DNA from 4 places in the Gibbsiella quercinecans genome. Region 2 is predicted to be linked to each of the others. Evidence: predicted binding sites of a transcription regulator. Region 2 holds the regulator's gene; each other region holds the start of a gene.
What was found. The regulator CRP, encoded in region 2, controls carbon source genes, mostly activating them, when cyclic AMP is high. The targets are predictions, from matches to a motif close to ATGTGANNNNNNTCACAT.
Positions count from the first base shown of each region.

Region 1: a site for CRP is predicted at 1,911-1,928, ahead of aaeR (HTH-type transcriptional activator AaeR). Genes of this name have one in related genera too.
Region 3: a site for CRP is predicted at 1,697-1,714, ahead of cdd (cytidine deaminase). Genes of this name have one in related genera too.
Region 4: a site for CRP is predicted at 1,527-1,544, ahead of ACN28Q_RS04665 (ABC-F family ATPase). Genes of this name have one in related genera too.

Region 1 is NZ_CP014136.1:3,220,234-3,224,426, reverse strand. Features, by position in the region: gene aaeB (p-hydroxybenzoic acid efflux pump subunit AaeB) at 1-439, opposite strand, end outside; gene aaeA (p-hydroxybenzoic acid efflux pump subunit AaeA) at 474-1,409, opposite strand; gene aaeX (p-hydroxybenzoic acid efflux pump operon protein AaeX) at 1,417-1,620, opposite strand; gene aaeR (HTH-type transcriptional activator AaeR) at 1,946-2,857, shown strand; gene ACN28Q_RS14915 (pyridoxal-phosphate-dependent aminotransferase family protein) at 2,868-4,109, opposite strand; gene ACN28Q_RS14910 (amino acid ABC transporter ATP-binding protein) at 4,155-4,193, opposite strand, start outside.
Region 2 is NZ_CP014136.1:2,860,296-2,864,488, reverse strand. Features, by position in the region: gene ACN28Q_RS13220 (phosphoribulokinase) at 1-559, shown strand, start outside; gene ACN28Q_RS13215 (OsmC family protein) at 571-978, opposite strand; gene crp (cAMP-activated global transcriptional regulator CRP) at 1,459-2,091, shown strand; gene argD (bifunctional acetylornithine/succinyldiaminopimelate transaminase) at 2,186-3,403, opposite strand; gene ACN28Q_RS13200 (aminodeoxychorismate synthase component II) at 3,537-4,112, opposite strand; gene ACN28Q_RS13195 (helicase HerA-like C-terminal domain-containing protein) at 4,171-4,193, opposite strand, start outside.
Region 3 is NZ_CP014136.1:986,277-990,469, reverse strand. Features, by position in the region: gene ACN28Q_RS04540 (NAD-dependent malic enzyme) at 1-511, opposite strand, end outside; gene cdd (cytidine deaminase) at 757-1,641, opposite strand; gene ACN28Q_RS04530 (CidB/LrgB family autolysis modulator) at 1,807-2,502, opposite strand; gene ACN28Q_RS04525 (CidA/LrgA family protein) at 2,499-2,909, opposite strand; gene ACN28Q_RS04520 (5-methyltetrahydropteroyltriglutamate--homocysteine S-methyltransferase) at 3,163-4,193, shown strand, end outside.
Region 4 is NZ_CP014136.1:1,020,494-1,024,686, reverse strand. Features, by position in the region: gene mqo (malate dehydrogenase (quinone)) at 1-1,033, opposite strand, end outside; gene ACN28Q_RS04665 (ABC-F family ATPase) at 1,568-3,160, shown strand; gene moeB (molybdopterin-synthase adenylyltransferase MoeB) at 3,504-4,193, opposite strand, start outside.

The DNA.
Region 1 (4,193 bases), 360 kb from region 2:
CAAAGCGCGGCGCTTCCAACAGGTGGGATTCGCTGGTGGCGACGGTCACAATGATGATCAGCGCGGTATAGCCCGCCAGGCCCCAGGCGTAGGAGTTTTCGACGCGGATTAATGAAGAAATCCAGCTACAGAAACCGGCCCAGGCGCAGCACAAAAACAGCATCACCACTGGCGCACGCGCCGTAGTGACGATGATCGCCAGGCCGACGAAACAGCCGATAAAGGTGCCGATAATCCGCAGCCAACCGCGGTAGCGGATCGCGCCGGAGAAGGGTTCGCCGCCGGCGGCAAACGCTGGGCCGGCCGCGACGATGGCCGCGGTCATTACCGACCAGCGTGGGGTTTCCAGGTTGAGATGAAAGCCGACAAACAGCGCGAACACGATCGCGAAACTCAGCTTGCAGGCAAATCTCAACCGAATAAAAGTAGCGCCGAACATAACAACATCCTTTCGGAAACGGGCGAGCGCGGCCTTAACCGAACTCGCGCAGCCGATGCATCAAGCGGGTAAACGGCGAGCCATCATTGGCGGGACGATCCTGTTTGCCGGTAATCACCACCGTAGCGGTGGTGCCTGCCGGGTATGGGTGCTGCTGGTCTTTATCATCCAGCACGATTTTAACCGGCACGCGCTGCGCCAGGCGCACCCATTCCAGGTTGCTGTCAACGGAAGCCAGCCCTTTACTGTTGCTGGTGCTGCTGCTGTTATTCACCGCCACCGCCACACTGTCCACAGTGCCGTGCATGATGCGGTTGCTGCCCAACGGGGTAATTTCCGCGCGGTCGCCCTTATTCAGGCCATGCAGCTTGGTTTCTTCCAGGTAGGCCAGCAGGTAGAAGCTGTTTTTCTTCACCAGCGCCACGGCCGTGGCGCCGCGGGTAATAAACTCGCCGGTATGCACGTTAAGGTTGGTCACCCAGCCGTCCGCCGGGGCACGCACCACGGTGCGTTCCAGATCGAGCCGGGCCAGATCGCGCACTGCAGTCGCTTTCGCCAACTGCTGCTGCGCGGTCAGCAGCGCATTGCTCGCCTGCTCAATCTCTTCGCGCGACATGGCATCCGGCCCCAGATTCACACGGCGGCTTGCTTCACGCTTTTTCTCCGAGACCAGCGCCTGATAGTAGGCCACATCGGCATTCGCCTGATCCAACGCCTGCTGATAGCGCGGCTGATCGATAACAAACAGCGTCTGCCCTTTCGCCACCAGTTGGTTATCCACCACCGGCACATCGGTCAACAGGCCGCTGACGTCCGGGGCGATCGCCACCACATCGGCAGAAAATTTGGCGTCGCGCGTCCAGGGCGATTCGGTATAGAACATCCAGACCTTAAACACGGCAACGATCCCCAACAGCACCAGGAGCAGCGTAATCGCGATGCGGATTATTTTTATTAATAACGTTTTCACAGCGGCCTCAGAAAAAAAGACATGAAATCAAATAAAACAGGCAGCAAAACAGCGCGGTATTAAACAGTGCCGGATGCCAGACAACATCATAGATCCCCGTTGGCTGCAGCACGCGGCGCAGCACAAAAAAAACCGCCAGCGAGACCAGCAGCAAAAAAAATACCGGGGGGAACGACAGCCCGAAAATCACGATGACCGGAAGCAAACTCATACCTTTTTCCTTGATTGTTCACAATACCGGGATGCTGCACCTTTTGTATCACATCCTGTTTACAACTTAACACAGACATGCCCTACGCCGTAGCCTGACGGCGCACCGGGCCGCAAAGCGGAAAAGGGGTTAAACTCTTGGGACATGTATCCATGAAAGGGAATACGAGGGCACCGGCAGAGTCGCCTGTGGCGACGCGGCCGCCCTACCTCATGGCCACGCTCAGGCGTACGCGGGGCATCGCCCAGCGAGCATTATATTAGCGTGCTTACTATCACCCAATCAACAAACTGTGATCTAAATCACTTTTAAGCCAGAGTGAATAATGGAAAGACTAAAAAGGATGTCGGTATTCGCGAAAGTCGTTGAGTGCGGCTCATTTACCGCGGCAGCGCGCCAACTGGGTATGAGCGTTTCATCGATCAGCCAGACCGTCTCCAAACTGGAAAATGAACTCCAGGTCAAGCTGCTCAACCGCAGCACGCGCAGCATCGGCCTGACCGAAGCCGGCAAGATTTACTATCAGGGCTGCCGACGCATGTTGCAGGAAGTGAGTGAGGTGCATGAACAGCTGTATGCCTTCAACAATACGCCCACCGGCACCTTGCGCATCGGCAGTTCCTCTACCATGGCGCAAAACGTGCTGGCCACCATGACCGCCGACATGTTGAAAGAATACCCTGGCCTGACGGTTAACCTGGTGACGGGCATCCCGGCGCCGGATCTGATCGCCGATGGGCTGGACGTGGTGATCCGCGTTGGCGCGCTGCAGGATTCCAGCCTGTTTTCCCGCCGCCTGGGCTCCATGCCGATGGTGGTCTGCGCCGCCAAAAGCTACCTGGCGCAGCACGGCACGCCGCAAAAACCGAGCGACATGGTGAATTTTTCCTGGCTGGAATACAGCGTGCGCCCGGACAGCGAGTTTGAGCTGATCGCCCCGGAAGGCATCAGCACGCGCATTTCGCCCCACGGCCGCTTCGTCACCAACGATTCACAGACCATGATCCGTTGGCTGAAAGCCGGCGCCGGGATCGCGTATGCGCCGCTGATGTGGGTGATCGAGGAGATCAAACGCGGCGAGATCGAGATCCTGTTCAGGCGCTATCAGTCGGATCCGCGCCCGGTCTATGCCCTGTACACCGAAAAAGACAAGCTGCCGCTGAAAGTTCAGGTGTGCATCAATTACCTGACCGACTATTTCAAACGGGTCGCCAAGGTGTATCAGGAGTATCGTTGAACGCCGCGATTCAGGCGTTCCCCTCCTGCGCGTAATGGTCCCAGGCCGCCTGCATGGCCGCCCCTTGCACGGTGTTGAAGCCCAGATGGTTCAACACCGCTTCCAGCGCCGCCAGCGTTTGCAACACACAGTCCTTACGCGCGTTGTAACCCATGGTGCCAATCCGCCAGACCTTGCCGATCAGTGGCCCGAACGAGGTGCCGATCTCAATCGCGAAGTCTTCCAGCAACAGCTTGCGCACCTGTTCGCCATCGATGCCCGGCGGGATCATCACCCCAAGCACGTTGTTCATCCGGTGAGACAGATCGCCGAAGGTCGCCAGCCCCATCGCCTGGATCCCCTTGAGCAGCGAGTCGCCATGGCGCTTGTGGCGCGCAATGCTGTGATCCAGCCCTTCCTGCAGCAGCAGCCGGGCGCATTCGCGGGCGCCGAACAGCGCGCTGGTGGCTTCGGTGTGGTGATTCAGCCGCTCCGGCCCCCAGTAATCCATGATCATGCCCAGATCAAAGTAGTTGGAGTAGATCATTTCTTCTTCGCCATCCTGGTGCGCCGCGGTGCGGATGCCGGCTTCCACGCAGCGCCGCCGGCGGATCGCCGCCTCCATCCGTGGGCTAAGGGTGACCGGCGCGGTGCCGGAAGGCCCGCCCAGGCATTTTTGCATGCCGGCAGACACCGCATCCAGCCCCCAGGCGTCGGTTTCCAGCGCGTTGCCGCCAAACGACGCCGTGGCATCGGTATAAAATAGCACGTCATAGCGGCGGCAAATTTCCCCCAGTTCCGCCAGCGGCTGCAGCATGGTGGTGGAGGTATCGCCCTGCACCGTCAGCAATAAACGCGGGCGCAGGCGTTTCACGGCGTCCTCGATGCGATCCGGCGTGAACACCGTGCCCCATGGCGCTTCAATGGTGTGCACCTCGGCGCGGTAGCGGCGGGCGATTTCACACAACAGGTGGCCAAAGCGCCCAAAGACCGGCACCAGCACCTTATCGCCGGGGCGGATCGCCGACAGCAGAATGGCTTCGATACCGGCGCGCGAAGTGCCGTCAATCAGCATCGTCCAGCGGTTTTCGGTGCGAAACAGCGCGCGATACAGCGCCATCACCTCATTCATATACTGCGTCATCGCCGGATCGTACTGGCCGATCAACTGCGCCGACATCGCACGCAGCACGCGCGGATCGGCATTGATCGGCCCCGGCCCCATCAGCAACCGTGCCGGTGGATTGATTTGCGGATATTGGGCGATATCCATCTGACTTCTCCTTATTGATAGTGATTGGTCTTTCCGCATGGCGGATCAGTGGCGCAGGATTTTCCCGACGAAGTGACGCGTGCG
Region 2 (4,193 bases):
GGTGCCCTACAACCAGGTGCCAGGCACCTTCACCCCCTGGGAGCCCCTGCCGGAACCCACCGACGTGCTGTTTTATGAAGGGCTGCACGGTGGCGTTGTCGCCGACCATCATGACGTCGCCAGGTATGTCGACTTGCTGGTGGGGGTGGTGCCGATCGTCAACCTGGAGTGGATCCAGAAACTGATCCGCGATACCGGCGAGCGCGGCCATTCACGCGAAGCGGTGATGGATTCCGTGGTTCGCTCGATGGAAGATTACATTAACTACATCACGCCCCAGTTTTCACGCACCCATATCAACTTCCAGCGGGTGCCGACGGTGGATACTTCCAACCCGTTCGCCGCCAAAGCGATCCCGTCGCTGGATGAAAGCTTTGTGGTGATCCACTTCCGCGGCCTGGAGCAGATCGACTACCCTTATCTGCTGGCGATGCTGCAGGGTTCATTTATTTCGCATATCAATACATTGGTGGTGCCGGGCGGAAAAATGGGGCTAGCAATGGAGTTGATCATGGCGCCGCTGGTGCAGCGCCTGTTGGAAGGGAAAAAAATCAAGTAATACGTTGGGCGTCACTCCACCGCGCGGATTTCAAAGCTGTGGGTGACGCTGGCGGCCTTACCGAGCATCAGCGATACCGAGCAATATTTCTCCGCCGACAGATTCACCGCACGCTCAACAACGTTATCGGTAAGCCCTTTACCGGTAACAATAAAATGCAGGTTGATATGGGTAAATATGCGCGGCGCCTCCGTGCGGCGCTCTGAGGTCAGTTTTACCTCACAATCACGCACATCGTTACGGCCTTTTTGCAGAATCGAGACCACGTCAATCGCGCTGCACCCGCCAACAGACATCAACACCATTTCCATTGGGCTTGGCGCTTTTTCCCCGGCGTTGCCGTCCAGCAACACCTGATGGCCGGAGGCGGATTCGCCCAGGAACGTCAAACCTTCCACCCACTTGATTCTTGCCTGCATACTCGTTACTCCGCTTGGTTTATGCAGCCCAGACTACGCTTTCGCGCTAAAACTGGCAACGGAACCTGACGTGAATCATGCTGAAGCGAGACAACACAAGACACTGGCCTCACTCTGTGCTAAAACCACACTAGACTGTGTCCTGTCATTGCGCGTGAATGCGGCGGCAATCGCGGGCTTTGCGGCAGTATGTTGTCTTTTTGCCGGCTCCACGATTAATGGCAGGGCTCAGTCTGAAAATCCCCTTTCCAATGAGCAGGCTCCAGGGAAACGTTCGAGGAAAGGTGCCTGACGTGGTATGTTAACAGAATGTAGCTTGCAGCATTTCCGGCAAGTCAATATGCTAAAGCAGTAGCATATTTTATGGCACGCCTCAAAACCTGTTGATAGCCACCACGCGCACGTGGGCTAAAACATGTTTTACAGGGAACTCTGATCCCTGTGACACAAGGCAGCGATTACAACAGAGGATAACAGCGAATGGTTCTCGGCAAACCGCAAACAGACCCGACTCTCGAATGGTTCCTGTCTCATTGCCATATCCACAAATATCCATCCAAAAGTACGCTGATTCACCAAGGTGAAAAAGCCGAAACGCTTTACTACATCGTTAAAGGCTCCGTCGCGGTGCTGATTAAAGACGAAGAAGGTAAAGAGATGATCCTGTCCTACCTCAACCAGGGGGACTTTATCGGGGAACTCGGGTTATTTGAAGAAGGCCAGGAGCGCAGCGCCTGGGTAAGGGCGAAAACCGCCTGTGAAGTGGCTGAAATTTCCTATAAGAAATTCCGTCAGTTGATCCAGGTGAACCCGGATATCCTGATGCGCCTGTCTGCGCAGATGGCAAGCCGGCTGCAGGTTACTTCAGAGAAAGTGGGCAACCTTGCTTTCCTTGACGTTACCGGGCGTATCGCACAAACCCTGCTAAACCTGGCAAAACAACCGGATGCCATGACTCACCCGGACGGCATGCAAATCAAAATTACCCGCCAGGAGATCGGCCAGATTGTCGGTTGCTCACGCGAAACCGTCGGCCGTATTCTGAAAATGCTGGAAGATCAAAACCTCATTTCTGCCCACGGCAAAACCATCGTGGTTTACGGCACGCGTTAATCACACGCTGGGCGCCAGGAAATAGCAAACGCCCCGTGGCCAACCGGCCACGGGGCGTTTATTTTGCACGGCGCTAGCTCGCTGTGCCCGCCGCTTAGGCGTTTATCACGTCCTGCACCGCCAGTTCAAACAGCGCCATCCCCGCGTCGATATCTTCCAGTTCCACCACCAGCGAAGGCGCAAAGCGGATCACATCTGGCCCGGCGTTAAGGATCATCAGCCCACGCGCCGCCGCCGCAGTCAGAAACTCACGCGCCTTGCCGTGATAGCCCGGCACCAGTTCCGCGCCGATCAGCAGCCCCATCCCCCGCACTTCGGAGAAAATCGCGTACTTCTCGCCAATCCGTTGCAGCGCCTGCACAAACAGGCCGTGGCGCTGTTCAATGCCGCTCAGCACCTCTGGCGTGTTGATGACGTCCAGCGCCGCTTCAGCGACCGCACAGGCAAGCGGGTTGCCGCCGTAGGTAGTGCCGTGGGTGCCCACGTGCATCACCGAAGCGATTTCCTCGGTGGTCAGCATGGCGCTGACCGGGAAACCGCCGCCCAACGCTTTAGCGGTGGTCAGGATATCCGGCGTTACGCCATAGTGCATATAGGCGAACAGCTTGCCGCTGCGCCCCATGCCGCTTTGCACTTCATCAAACACCAGCAGCGCCTGATGGCGATCGCACAGCTCGCGCACCCCTTTCAGGAACGCGGCGTCCACCGGCATAATGCCGCCCTCGCCCTGGATGGGTTCCATCACCACCGCGCAGGTGTGGTCGTCCATCACCGCCTTCACGGCGGCCAGATCGTTGAACGGCACGTGCACAATGTCGGCAGGCTTCGGCCCGAAGCCGTCGGAGTATTTCGCCTGGCCGCCGACCGAAACGGTAAACAGCGTGCGACCGTGGAAAGCATTATAGAACGCGATGATTTTGGTCTTGTACGGGCTGTGGCGGGTAATTGCGTAATGCCGGGCCAGTTTAAACGCCGCTTCGTTGGCTTCCGCCCCGGAGTTGGCGAAAAATACCCGATCGGCAAACGTCGCCGCAATCAGCTTACTGGCCAGGCGCAGCGCCGGCTCATTGGTAAACACATTGCTGGTATGCCACAGGGTTTCCCCCTGCTCTTTCAACGCCGCGACCAGCGCCGGGTGGCAGTGGCCAAGCGCCGTCACCGCAATACCGCCAGAGAAATCAATATACTCTTTCCCTTGCTGATCCCACACGCGGCTGCCCTGGCCTTTCACCGGCACAAACTGTGCGGGTGCATAAACGGGCAAAATTACCTGATCAAATGTACTACGGCTGACTGTGGATTTTTCGGTCATTCTTGGGCCCCACCCTGTACGCAATAAGAATTTATCGTTGCCATTAAGTGAAAATATAATCACAAAATATGCATAAAAAACCACTCAAGGGCAAACCTAAATCATCAAAAGCAGGTAAAAAAAACCTAACCGATTAACTCTTAAGGAAATTGCCCAAAAGCTGATGCCCCTGCTCGCTAAGAATGCTTTCCGGATGGAATTGTACCCCTTCCAGCGGCAGCGTGCGGTGGCGGATCCCCATTACCTCATCACGTACCCCTGCACGCTCGCTCCAGGCCGTCACCTCAAAGCAATCCGGCAACGTAGCGGCCTCCAGCACCAGTGAGTGATAACGGGTTACGGTCAACGGATTATTCAAGCCGGCAAACACGCCGCGGCCGTCGTGGCGAATGGCGGAGGTTTTGCCATGCATCACATTGCGGGCGCGCACGACGCTGGCGCCAAACGCCTGCCCCAAAGCCTGATGGCCCAGGCAAACGCCGAGGATCGGCAAACGACCGGCAAAATGGCGGATCGCCGCCAGGGAAATGCCGGCCTCATTCGGCGTGCACGGGCCGGGGGATATCACCAGTTGCCGCGGAGCCAGGCGTTCGATGTCGGCCAGTTGCAGTTCGTCGTTGCGTTTGACCAGCACCTCGGCGCCCAGCTCGCAGAAATACTGATAAAGATTATAGGTAAAGGAGTCGTAGTTATCGATCAGCAGCAACATACTCAAATCAACTTATTATAAAAATAACGGTGTTTTCTTGCGTTGACGGGGCTGGCGCTTATTTTTTGCGGCCGCCCATGA
Region 3 (4,193 bases), 1.9 Mb from region 2:
TGCCCATGCCGCCGATGCCCTGGTCGCCCAGGCCGAGAATGCGCTCGCCGTCGGTGACCACAATCACCTTCACGTTTTGCTTGGTGGCGTTTTGCAGCATGTCGTCGATGCGATCGCGGTTCGGGTAAGAGATGAACAGCCCACGCGCGCGGCGATAAATATCGGAAAAGTGTTCACAGGCTTCGCCAACCGTTGGCGTGTAAATGATCGGCATCATTTCGCTCAGATGGGCGTCCAACAAACGATAGAACAGGGTTTCGTTGGTGTCCTGAATATTGCGTAGATAAATGTGCTTGTCGTTATCGTTTTTGAAGTCCAGATACTGGCGGTAGGCGCGTTCCACCTGTTCTTCAATGGTTTCTACCGCTTCCGGCAGCAGGCCGTGCAGGTTGAAGTTGCTGCGTTCCTCTTCGGTAAAAGCGCTGCCTTTGTTCAACAGTGGAAATTCCAGCAGGATAGGGCCGGCATAGGGGATATAAAGCGGGCGTTTACTTTCGTATTCAAGTTCCATGGATTTCACTCTTTAGCGTAATCAGATAACGTTTATACCCTTTCATCATTTAAGCCGCAGGTGTGCTCGGTGCCGCCACGGGTATATCGTGATAGATCCTAAAAGATAAGGGAAATATGTACAGCAATTGTTATCAGATTATGGGGGAAAAGGGCAGATATTTGCTATTGATAGAAACATTATTTAACGAATACCGGCAGTTAGCGGAAAAATAGGGCGCTGCGGGTGCCTGCAGCGCCGGTAATTCAAAAGGCCACGCGTTGAATATCCAGGCAGCCCAGCGCTTCTAGCGTGGCGCGCGTGGCGGCCCATTGGCTGAACGGCGCGTTCTGCGGTTCGGCCAGCACCGCGCGGCTGATTTGCTGGCAATCGGCACCGGCCATGTTCATCAGAACCAGCGCGGCCTGCAACGGCGGCAGGCTTGGGTTGAAGGCGGCGTTTTCCGCATAGCGGCCGGTGAACACCTGGCCGTCTTGCGCTTCCAGCGCAACGCCGCTGTGGGCGTTGCTGTATGGCGCGTGGCTTTGGTTGGCCGCGGCCAGCGCCGCTTTCGCCAGTTCATCGTCCAGTTGCAGTTGGAAACCGTGGTCAACGCTATCCATTAACAACGAGTCGATCGCCAAGTCCTTCGGCCCGAAGGCATCAGGCAGATAATCCCCCAGCGTGGCCGGCTCGCGGTTCGGGAGATGAATTTCCAGCTCCAGGCCGCTGTTGAGTTCATTCATAAATTGGCGGCAGTGCCCGCAAGGGGTGTAATTAACGGTGATGGCGGCCAGCCCGCTTTCACCGCGCAGCCAGGCATGGGTGACCGCACTTTGTTCGGCGTGCACCGTTTGCTGCAGCGGAGCGCCATTGAACTCCATATTGCTGCCGAAATAGAGATTGCCGCTTGCGCCACGGGCAATGGCGCCCACATGGAAGTTTGAGATGGCCGCCAGCGCGCAGGCGGCGGCCAACGGCAGCAGGGCGAAGGCCAAAGCGTTATCATCCAGCCCGCAATGCTGCTTGATGGCTTCCGCTTGCTTTGCGCTCAGCACGCCCTGGAAGTTTTCAGTATCAAGATAAGGTTGCAGGGCGGCCTGCAGGGTGGCAGGCAAATCGCGGAAAGCAGTATGAAAACGCGTATGCATAGAAACTCTCTCCTCAGAAACGGGATAACATTCTAGGTAACCTTCTCATAATAATGTGTGACATATATCGCTTTATTTATGAAATTAATGTAACGGAAAGGGAGTCTGTGAGATTTAACGCAAATTTTAGCAGGCCGCCAATCCTGGCCGGCGGCCCGCCGACCGTTAGCTGAACAGATGCAACATGATCGGAAACAGGATCGGTGCGGTCAGCGAGGTAATGATGCCGCAAATGACCAGCGCCAGCGAACTGAACGCCCCTTCCTGGAAATCCATTTCCACGCAGCGCGCCGTTCCCAATGCGTGCGAGGCGCTGCCCATCGCCAGGCCGCGGGCGGATTTGGTGTTAATGTGCAGCAGGTTGAGCAACGGGTGGCCGAACACGGCGCCGAGGATACCGACAAAAATCACGCACACCGCGCTGATGGCGGGGATGCCGCCGATAGAGTCCGCCACCGCCATGGCGATAGGCGTGGTGACGGATTTAGGAACGATAGAGGCGGCGATTTCCGGCGTCGCCCCCAGCCACAGCGCGATGACCCCACCGCTGATCATCGCGGCCATGCTGCCGATAAAACAGATGGTGATGATTGATTTCCAGCGGGCGCGGATCTGATGCAGTTGTTCATACAGCGGGAAGGCCAGCGCCACCACGGCCGGCTGCAGCAGATCGTTTAGGATTTTACTGCCCTGAAAATAGCTTTCGTAAGAAATGCCGGTCAGCAGCAGGAACGGAATAATCAACGCCATGGACACCAACAACGGGTTGAGCAACGGCATATGCAGCTTGATCGCCAACTGCCGGGCGGCATAGAACACAATCAGCGTTAATGGCAGCGACCACCAGATATTCTGGATCATTTCTGTTCCCTCGCGCTTTCGACTTTTTTATTGGCGAGCGGGTGCCGGCTGTGCAGGTAGTGTGAACTGTAGCCCACCACCAGCAACACCACCAGGGTACTGACCAGGCAGGAGACCACCAACGGCCCCAGGTGGGCGATAAGCTGATCGTAGTATTTCATTACGCCAACGCCTATCGGCACGAACAGCAGCACCATATAACGAATAAAGAAATGGCAACCCGGTTTGGCCAGGCTTGAACGCACAATCTGTGAAGCGAGCAGGGCAAACAGAATGAGCATGCCGATAATGCTGCCGGGGATGACGATTGGCAATAGCGCTGAAATGGCATTGCCGGCAAATAAACAAAGATAGATCAGGCCGAACGATCGCAGGTATCTCCAGCCTTGTGTATACATGTTGCCCATGACGTTTTCCCCTTTAACTGACGCATTCATCATACAATTAAAGTGTGAGCTGTGCCACAAACGGCCGATGAATTCTGTCTATGGTAACCATTCCACTTTTACTGGTTGGCGTAGTGAATAACGGTAGCCGTTTCTGGCGAAAACGTCGCCAGGAGCGATGAACTTATAGGATTTTTTTTATGCCTTACCGGCTATTTCATGATAGAAATGAACACCTAAATATAAGTAATTAAAATAAGACAGGAAACAACACATGACACAAGCATATACCCATATCCCACCTTTCCGTGCTGATGTGGTCGGCAGCTATTTGCGCCCGCAATACTTACATGACGCGCGAGCGCGCTTTGCCAAAGGGGAAATTTCTGCCGCAGATTTGCAGGCTGTTGAAGACCAGGCGATTACCGAATTGGTGGCTAAACAAAAGGCCGCAGGGCTGCAGGTGATCACCGATGGCGAGTTCCGCCGGAGCTGGTGGCACCTGGACTTTATGTGGGAACTGAACGGGGTTGAAAAGGCATCCATCTCTAAGGGGTATGTGTTCGCCGATAAAGAAACCCGCCCGGAAACCGCGCGCCTGACCGGGAAAATTTCCGGCGAAAACCATTTGTTTATCGAACACTTCAAATTTTTGCTGCAGTTCGCTGAAGCGGGCATTACTCCGCGCCTGACCGTGCCTTCCCCGGCGCAGTTTCTGGCGGAACTGCAGCGCCCGGATAACAAAGCGCTGACGCTTGCCGTCTACCCGACGGAAGACGAACTGGTTGCCGATATCGCCAAGGCCTATCGCACCTTTATTAAAGAGCTGTATGCAGCCGGTTGCCGCAACCTGCAGTTGGATGACTGCACCTGGGGTATGCTGGTGGATCCGAAGTTTGCCGGCGGCGGCGCGGCGGATACGCCAAAATCGACCGAAAGCGGCTGCAGCTGCTGTGGCGGGGAACCTGCCGAGCCAACCAAAGCCCAGGCTTTGGCCGAGCTGTACCTGAAGGTGAATAATGCGGCCATTGAAGGGGCGCCGGCCGATTTGGTGCTGACCACCCACGTTTGCCGCGGCAACTACCACTCTTCCTGGGCTGCCAGCGGCGGCTACCAGCCGGTGGCTGACGTATTGTTCGCCCGTGAGAACGTGGCTGCTTACTACCTGGAATTTGATACTGAACGCGCCGGGGATTTCTCGCCGCTGGCGAAGGTATCACCGAATAAACAAGTGGTGCTGGGGCTGATTTCTTCCAAGCTCGGTGAGCTGGAAGACAAACAGGCGGTTATTGCGCGCATTAAAGA
Region 4 (4,193 bases), 1.8 Mb from region 2:
AGAAGGTGGCGAACGGCCCAAACAGCAGCACGCGTTTGCCGTCCAGCATACGGGTGTCCAGGTGCGGCACCGACATCGGCGGGGAGCCGACGCTGGCCAGGCCATACACTTTCGCCAGGTGCTGATTGGCGATTTCCGGCTTGCTGGTGACCAGGAACTGGCCGCCGACCGGGAAGCCGCCGTAGCCGTCGGCTTCCGGGATACCGGATTTTTGCAGCAGCTTGAGTGAAGCGCCGCCGGCGCCGATAAACACGAACTTGGCGTTGACGGTGGTTTCTTTGCCGTCACGTTTCAGATCGGCAACGGTGACCGCCCAGGTGTTGTCCGGGTTGCGTTTGATGTCGCGCACTTCATGGCTGAGATTCAGCGAGAATTTCTTGTCCTGCGTCAGCGAGCTCACCAGTTGGTGAGTGATCACGCCAAAGTTGACATCGGTACCGATAGGCATACGGGTTGCGGCGATTTTCTGTGCCGGATCGCGGCCATTCATCACCAGCGGTGCCCATTGCTTAATTTGTTCTGGATCTTCTGAATATTCCATACCACGGAATAATGTGCTGTGTTGCAATGCGGTATAACGTTTACGCAGATAATTAACGTTGTCTTCGCCCCAAACAAAGCTCATGTGTGGCACGTTGTTAATAAAAGATTTCGGATCCTGCAGAACGTTATTTTTAACCTGATATGACCAGAACTGGCGGGATATTTCGAAAGACTCATTAACCACAACGGCTTTGCTGATATCAATAGAACCGTCCGCTCTTTCCGGCGTATAGTTCATTTCACTGAAAGCAGAATGGCCCGTACCTGCGTTATTCCAGCCGTTAGAGCTTTCTTCCGCCACGCCGTCCAGGCGTTCGTACATGTTGATGGTCCAATCCGGCTCCAGTTCCCGCAGGTAGGTGCCCAACGTTGCGCTCATGATACCGCCGCCGATCAGCACGACATCAACGGTTTTGTTCTCTTCTGCCATGGCGCGCTGGGCCATGCCAAACGGGTTCAGGCAGAAGAACAGGACGAGTAATTTTCTCATTAAGCTAAATCTCTGTTGTGTAAATTCTACTCATATGCAGGTGAAAGAATTTATCAGGATTACCCCGAAAATAAGCAAAACTGCTTGCCCGCTGAGGTTGCCGAAACAGCGTAATAATGCCTTTTGGTTAACAGGGTTTTTAACAAAAAGTGGACGATTACCGGCAATACCAAAGGGTTATTGTGCAGTTCACGTTTACTGGACGGATATTATTGTTTGCAAGAATGTTAAAAACTACTTTTGTAACTAAAAAAACCGATATTGTTATTAGCCTGCACCACGAACATGCAAAATAAGGGAAAAGTGATTTATTACAGCTATAAATTACCGGGATATTAAATGTGCTTGTGGTTATTAATTAACCAGAGTGAGTTTTCATTTCCACTACATTTATTTTGCTGGTCAGGCACCGGGTGGCGGATGGGCTGAAGCTGTTGGGCCGCACAAAAATCCACCAAAACTTCCCACGAAATCCAGGCGGCTTTGTGGCATAATGCGCGCTAAATCACATTTTCCAATAAAAGAGCGAGCGTTGTGCTAAGTACCAACAACATCACTATGCAGTTTGGCAGTAAGCCGCTGTTTGAAAATATCTCCGTTAAGTTTGGCGGCGGTAACCGTTATGGCCTGATCGGCGCCAACGGCTGCGGTAAATCGACCTTTATGAAAATTCTGGGTGGCGATTTGGCGCCGTCTGCCGGCAACGTGTTCCTCGATCCGAACGAACGCCTGGGTAAACTGCGCCAGGACCAGTTCGCGTTTGAACAATACAGCGTGCTCGATACCGTGATCATGGGGCACACCGAACTGTGGGCCGTAAAGGAAGAGCGCGATCGCATTTACAGCCTGGCTGAAATGAGCGAAGAAGACGGCTACAAAGTGGCCGATCTGGAAGTGCAATACGGTGAAATGGACGGTTACAGCGCCGAAGCGCGCGCCGGCGAACTGCTGCTTGGCGTGGGCATTCCGGTGGAACAGCACTATGGCCCAATGAGCGAAATCGCGCCGGGCTGGAAGCTGCGTGTGTTGCTCGCGCAGGCGCTGTTCTCCAATCCTGAAATCCTGCTGCTGGATGAACCGACCAACAACCTGGACATCGACACCATTCGCTGGCTGGAACAGGTGCTGAACGAACGCAACAGCACCATGATCATCATTTCGCACGACCGCCACTTCCTGAATATGGTGTGCACCCACATGGCGGATCTGGACTACGGCGAGCTGCGTATTTATCCGGGCAACTATGATGAATACATGACGGCGGCGACCCAGGCGCGTGAACGCCTGCTGGCGGATAATGCCAAGAAAAAGGCCCAGATTTCCGAACTGCAGTCGTTCGTTAGCCGCTTTAGCGCCAACGCGTCCAAATCCAAGCAGGCGACTTCCCGCGCCCGCCAGATTGACAAGATCCAGTTGGAAGAGGTGAAGGCCTCCAGCCGTCAAAACCCGTTCATTCGTTTCGAACAGGACAAAAAGCTGTTCCGCAACGCGCTGGAAGTGGAAGCGCTGAGCAAGGGCTTTGACAACGGGCCGCTGTTCAGCAAGCTGAACCTGATGGTCGAGGTGGGTGAAAAGGTGGCGGTGCTCGGCACCAACGGTATCGGTAAATCCACCCTGTTGAAAACGCTGGTGGGGGATCTGCAGCCGGACAGCGGAACGGTGAAATGGTCTGAAAATGCCAAGATTGGCTATTACGCGCAGGACCACGAATACGAATTTGATGATGCCCTGACGGTTTTCGACTGGATGAGCCAGTGGAAACAGGAAAAAGACGACGAGCAGGCGGTGCGCAGCGTGCTGGGCCGTTTGTTATTCAGCCAGGATGACATCAAGAAGAAAGTGAAGGTGCTTTCCGGTGGCGAGAAGGGGCGCATGCTGTTTGGTAAGCTGATGATGCAGCGGCCGAACGTGCTGGTGATGGATGAGCCAACCAACCACCTGGATATGGAATCCATTGAGTCGCTGAATATGGCGCTGGAAATGTATGAAGGCACGCTGATCTTCGTTTCGCACGACCGCGAGTTCGTCAGTTCATTGGCAACGCGGATTTGGGAAATGACGCCAGCGAAGGTGATTGATTTTACTGGCAACTACGAAGACTATCTGCGTAGCCAGGGGATTGTGTAAGTTCTCCCTCTTCCCTCACCCCAACCCTCTCCCAAAGGGAGAGGGAGCAGCCCGGCGTTGTTGGTGGGGCGTGTGACTAAACATCGTCTGGCGTGAACGGATGTGTTGGCTGCCCAACTCACTTTTTAAGCAGGTTATGTTTTCTTCCCCACATATTTGACTCGTATCTGGCTGACAACGCAGGGTAGGGTGACTAAACATCGTCTGGCGTGAACGAAGGTGTTGGCTGCCCAACCTACCTGCTGAGCAGGTTATGTTTCCCTCTCCCACAATTTGACTCGTATCTGGCTGACAACGCAGGACGGTCCCCTCTCCCTGTGGGAGAGGGTTAGGGTGAGGGGAATCACCCCCCGCACACCTCGCACTGTGGATTCCTTGGCAACGTGATCTCGCGAAACTGCATGGTCATGGCATCAATCATCAACAGCTTGCCAACCAGCACCTCACCGTAATTCGTCAATAGCTTAATGGCCTCCATGGCCTGCAGCGAGCCGACGGTGCCGACCAACGGCGCCATCACGCCGGCTTCAACGCAGGTGAGGGCATTTTCGCCAAACAGCCGGCTCAGGCAATGATAACAGGGCGTCCCGGGCTGATAGGTAAAGACGCTGAGCTGCCCCTCCATACGGATTGCCGCGCCGGAAACCAACGGCGTGCGCAGCCGGTGGCACAGCCGATTAATCTGCTCGCGCGCGGCGACGTTATCGGTGCAGTCCAGCACCACATGGCAATCATCAATCAGCGCCGCCAGGTCATCATCATCCAAATAGTGGTCGACGGCATTAATGCGAATATGGGGATTGATGGCCGCCAGCTCCAGGCGGGCGGATGTGACTTTCGCCATACCGATGCGCGCATCGCGGTGCAGGATCTGGCGCTGCAGATTGGAGAGCGAGACGGTATCGAAATCAACCAGCGTCAACTGCCCGACGCCCGCGGCAGCCAGATAGGGCGCCGCCGCGCAGCCCAGGCCGCCCAGGCCGATCACCAGCACCTGCGCCACCTTCAGCTTTTCCTGGCCGTCGAAATCAAA